2 regions of the Mesorhizobium sp. 131-2-1 genome follow, and region 1 is predicted to be linked to the other one. Evidence: predicted binding sites of a transcription regulator. Region 1 holds the regulator's gene; the other holds the start of a gene.

Region 1 (2,463 bases):
CGCCCGGCAGCGAGCTCGGTCCCGACCAGATCATTTCATCCAACGCCTATGGCGTCGCCGCCGCCGCGCAATCGGTCGGCGCCCGCGCGCTCGATCTCGGCATCGCCGCCGACCGCAAGGAAGCGATCGCCGCGCTGGTCAGGCAGGCGGTCGAGCAGGAGGCCGACGTCATTGTCACGCTGGGCGGCGCCTCGGTCGGCGACCACGATCTGATCCACGACGTGCTGACCGGCGAAGGCATGACGCTCGATTTCTGGAAGATCGCCATGCGCCCGGGAAAGCCGCTGATGTTCGGCCGGCTGGGCCGCACGCGCTGCATCGGCCTGCCGGGCAATCCTGTCGCCAGCCTGGTCTGCTCGCAATTGTTCCTGAAGCCGCTGCTGGCGCGGCTCGGCGGCCGCGACTTCCGGCAGGACATGCGCGAGGCGCTGCTGGGCGCGGCGATGCAGGCCAATGATCTCAGGCAGGATTACGTGCGCGCCGTGGTCCGCGAAGAAGCCGGCTCACTGGTTGCCACCCCCTTCGGCATCCAGGACTCCTCGATGCTGCGCATGCTCGCCGACGCCAACGGCCTTGTCGTGCGGGAACCCTTTGCCCCAGCCGCTGCCGCAGGCGACGCTTGCCGCGTGCTGATGCTACGCTGAACAAAACGTCAACGCATTCATTAAACTTTAAACGGTTGCGGAACACAACTGGAACAGATAGTGTTTGTTCTGGGTTTGTTTTTCCGATTCTGGTTTCAGAACCCGTGGGGGCCGCCATGCTGACGCGCAAACAACATGAACTCCTGATGTTCATCCATGAACGTCTGAAGGAAAGCGGCATTCCGCCCTCATTCGACGAGATGAAGGAAGCGCTCGATCTCGCCTCCAAATCGGGCATCCACCGGCTGATCACGGCGCTGGAGGAGCGTGGCTTTATTCGCCGGCTGCCGAACCGGGCGCGTGCGCTGGAAGTGCTGCGCCTGCCCGATTCGATCGCGCCCGGCCTCAATGCGGCGAAGAAATTTTCACCGAGCGTCATCCAGGGAAGTCTCGGACAGGGCAATCTCGGCCGGCAGATCAAACCGGCGTCGCCATCGCGCACCCCAAGCAACGATGACGACGCGGTGTCGGCGGTGTCGATCCCGGTGATGGGCCGCATCGCCGCCGGTGTGCCGATCGACGCCATACAGCACCAGACGCATTCGATCTCGGTGCCGCCGGACATGATCTCGGGCGGCGAGCACTATGCGCTGGAGGTCAAGGGCGATTCGATGATCGAGGCCGGCATCTTCGACGGCGACACGGTCATCATCCGCAACGCCGACACCGCGAGCCCCGGTGAAATCGTTGTGGCGCTGGTAGACGAGGAGGAAGCAACGCTGAAGCGCTTCCGCCGCAAGGGCGCATCGATCGCGCTCGAAGCCGCCAACCCGGCCTATGAGACCCGCATTTTCGGGCCCGACAGGGTCAAGGTGCAAGGCAAGCTGGTCGGGCTGATCCGGCGCTACTGAGCGGGCTGCGGCTTGGTGCCCGGCTGCTCGGGCCTCTCGTAAGGCGGCAGGCCGCGCGCCTCGCGTGAGTAGCTGCGCTGTTCGTGCCAGGGCCGGTACGGCTTTTCGACGGCGTAGCGGATTGTTGCCTGTGCGGTTGCTGATTGTCGATCGAAGAAGACGGCGGCACTCCCCGAACGAGCGAGCTGGCGCTTGGTGACGACGAGGGCCAGCGAGTTCCAGCAGGGGCTGTAGGCGGTGGCGTCGTCGATGACGATGAGGTCAGCGAAGGCGCAGGCCGGCCGCGCCGTCTTGCGGTCATCGGCGAGCGCCACGATCGCGCCGGACGGATGCCGGGCAAGGCATAGCCCGCCCTTGCAATAGAACGGCGAGCCCGACGGCAGCTCGAGCGGATCGATGTCGAAGCGCGCGTCCCCTGTCTCGAAGGTCTCCGGCTCGACGATGGTCTCGGCCACCAGCGCACGTTTCCAATTGTCAGTGGTGAATTCGTTCGGCCGCGCCCTGTTGATGGCGAGCTCGCCGCCGCCGATCGGCATTGCCACCAGATGCGCGTCCTCCGAGATGAGCACGTCCGGCGTGCGGACGTTCGAGACCGTCAGCAGGCTGGCCAGAGCGAAGGGAACGGCCGCCAGTCGCAGCCAGGTGGTGGCCATGGTTGCGATAACCAGCGCAATCGTCACAAAAACCACGGATTGGATGGAGATCAGCCCGACCGCATCGATCGGCGAGCGTTCGGAAATCCACGCCGAGACGGCGATCATCGCCGTCAGTCCCTTGCCCATGACATAAAGGAACGGACCGTCGGCGCCGAAAGGCATCGCCAGCGCGCTAAGCACGGCGAAAGGCATTACGACCAGCGAGACGATCGGCATCACGGCCAGGTTGGCGACAAGGCTGAGCGGCGAAACGCGCTGGAAGTGCCAGATGGCGAAATGTGCCGTGGCGCCGCCGGCAATGATCGAGGTCAT
Region 2 (2,463 bases), 1.7 Mb from region 1:
TTGAAGATGGGCGCGACCTCCAGCGGCAGCCGCAAAATGACATAACCGGCCTCGCGCGCGCCGGCGGCGCGTGCCGAATCGAGGATGCGCTCCATCTCCGGATCGGTGAGGCCGGGAATGATCGGCGCGACCATGACGGAGGCGGGAATGCCGGCGTCGGAGAGCTGCCTTATCGCCTCCAGCCGCTTGGTCGGCGTCGACGCGCGCGGCTCCATGGTGCGTGCCAGCATGCGGTCGAGCGTCGTCACCGACAGCGCCACCTTGGCGAGCCCGCGTTCGGCCATGCGCGACAGGATGTCGATGTCGCGCGTCACCAGCGCCGATTTGGTGACGATGCCGACCGGGTGGCCGCGCGCCTCCAGCACTTCGAGGATCTCGCGCATGATCCGGTACTGCTTCTCGATCGGCTGATAGGGATCGGTGTTGGTGCCGATGGCGATGGTGCGCGGCTGGTAGCCGGGCTTCGACAGCTCCTTGTCCAGCATGCGCGCCGCATCCGGCTTTGCAAACAGCTTCGATTCGAAATCGAGCCCCGGCGACAGTCCCATGAAGGCATGCGTCGGCCTGGCGAAGCAGTAGACGCAGCCATGCTCGCAGCCGCGATAGGGATTGATCGAGCGGTCGAAGGAGATGTCGGGCGACTCGTTGCGGGTGATGATGGTGCGCGGCTTCTCGACCTGCACCTCGGTCTTGAACGGCGGCAACTCCTCAAGCGAGTTCCAGCCATCGTCGAACACATGCCGGCTCACCGGTTCGAAACGGCCGGACGGATTGATGCCGGCGGAACGGCCGCGGTTGCGGTCGGGCCGCACGCGCATGCCGCTCTGCTCGATCATCGCATTGGCCATCTCTGCTCTACCGGCCCCGAAGGCGGCAATGTCGGCACGCACGATCTGTTCCATCTTCGCCCTCTCCCAGGGACTGTCCGCAGGCTGTCGAATCGCTCGGTTCATGAAACTATTCCTATTTTCCGAATGAGAACAAAGCAAGAACTTTTTATGCCGCGATGCAAAAACTGGCGCGGCGCGCGGCTTTCCGCTATTCGGCTGGCAATGCTCAGCGTTCTCATCGAAACCCTGAATGACGAAGAGGGCCTTGCCCGCACGCTCGCCTCGCTGATTGGCGGCGCGGTCGAGGGCGTCGTGCGCGACGTCGTCGTTTGCGACACCGGCTCGACCGACCAGACCCATCGTGTCGCGGACCACGCCGGCTGCCACTACGTTGCAGGCGGCATTTCCGTCGGCATCAGGCAGGCCAAGGGCGACTGGCTGCTGTTGCTGGAGCCCGGCGCGCGCCTGTCGGACGGCTGGATCGAAGAGGTCGCGGCCCACACGGCGAGGCACACAATGCCGGCGCGCTTTTCCCGCGCGCGCGGCAGCCGCGCGCCATTCCTGGCAAGGGTCTTTTCCGGCAACCGGGCGCTCGCCGAAGGGCTTGTCATCAGCAAGCGCCAGGCCACGGCGCTTTCGAAAAGCGCCCGCAGCGCCGAGGCCATGGCGCGCGGCCTGGCGACGAAGAGGCTGGACGCCGAGATCTGGGTCGCGCCGCCGAAGTGAAGCTTGGCGCTTCCCATTCACCGCAATCTTCTATTGTGCATTGCACAAAATATGAGGCGGGGCTAACATCCCTTTGATGCGGGACAATCGGGTTTGGGTAATGCCGGAGCGGTGAGCAGCCGACTTTTCGACGGATGCCGCTCGTACCTGAGGACCCCGATGAACCTTTCGACATCAGACAAATCCGGCGCTGCAAGCCTGGAGGCGATCGCCCGCAACGGCAGCCTGTTTCGCCGCATCGCGGTGCGCATCCCGACCTATTTGACGGATCTGCGCGAGAACCCGGCCTGGCTGCCGATGTTCATGCTGGCGCGCACCATGCCGGGGCGCAGGATGCACTGGCTGGGCGCCAGGCCCGCCCGCCCGGCGCCGAATGCCGGGGATACGATGTTCAGCGGTATCGACCTCGACTCGGCGGTCGAGGCGCTTCGCTCCGAAGGTTTGTTCTCCGGCCTGGTCCTGCCGCAGGCGATCCATGAGGAGATCGCCAGCTTCGCCGACAACACGCCTTGCTTCGGCAATTTCGACCGCCGCCTCGAATTCATGCCCTCCGACCATGCCGAGGCCGAGAAGCGCTTCGGCCGCTCCTTGCTCAGCGGCCACTATTTCGAGCGCATCCTCTCCTCCAAGGCGGCGCTTGCCATCCAGAACGACCCGCTGCTGTCCGGCATTGCCCAGCACTATCTCGGCGGTCAGGCGAAACTGATCACGACGCGCGTCTGGTGGAGCTTTCCGACCGGCGAGGCTTCCGACGCCGACAAGAACCTCGCCTCGCTCGGCAAGTACCATTTCGACCTCGACGACTGGCGGATGCTGAAATTCTTCTTCTACCTGAAGCCCTGCGACGCCGGCACCGGCCCGCATGTCTATGTGCGCGGCAGCCACAAACGCCGCAGCCTCAAGCACC

Evidence for each region. Region 1 encodes LexA, which represses DNA repair genes until DNA is damaged. Its sites were predicted from a motif close to TGTTCNNNNTGTGTTCNG; they were not measured.
Region 2: JG743_RS25655 (PA0069 family radical SAM protein) is a predicted target of LexA. The motif match lies at 977-994, and genes of this name have one in related genera.

The regions. Positions count from the first base shown of each region.
Region 1 covers NZ_AP023247.1:3,528,154-3,530,616, reverse strand. Annotated here, with positions in the region: gene JG743_RS17040 (molybdopterin molybdotransferase MoeA) at 1-644, shown strand, start outside; gene lexA (transcriptional repressor LexA) at 761-1,495, shown strand; gene JG743_RS17030 (ComEC/Rec2 family competence protein) at 1,489-2,463, opposite strand, start outside.
Region 2 covers NZ_AP023247.1:5,260,938-5,263,400, reverse strand. Annotated here, with positions in the region: gene JG743_RS25655 (PA0069 family radical SAM protein) at 1-902, opposite strand, end outside; gene JG743_RS25650 (glycosyltransferase) at 1,053-1,556, shown strand; gene JG743_RS25645 (hypothetical protein) at 1,716-2,463, shown strand, end outside.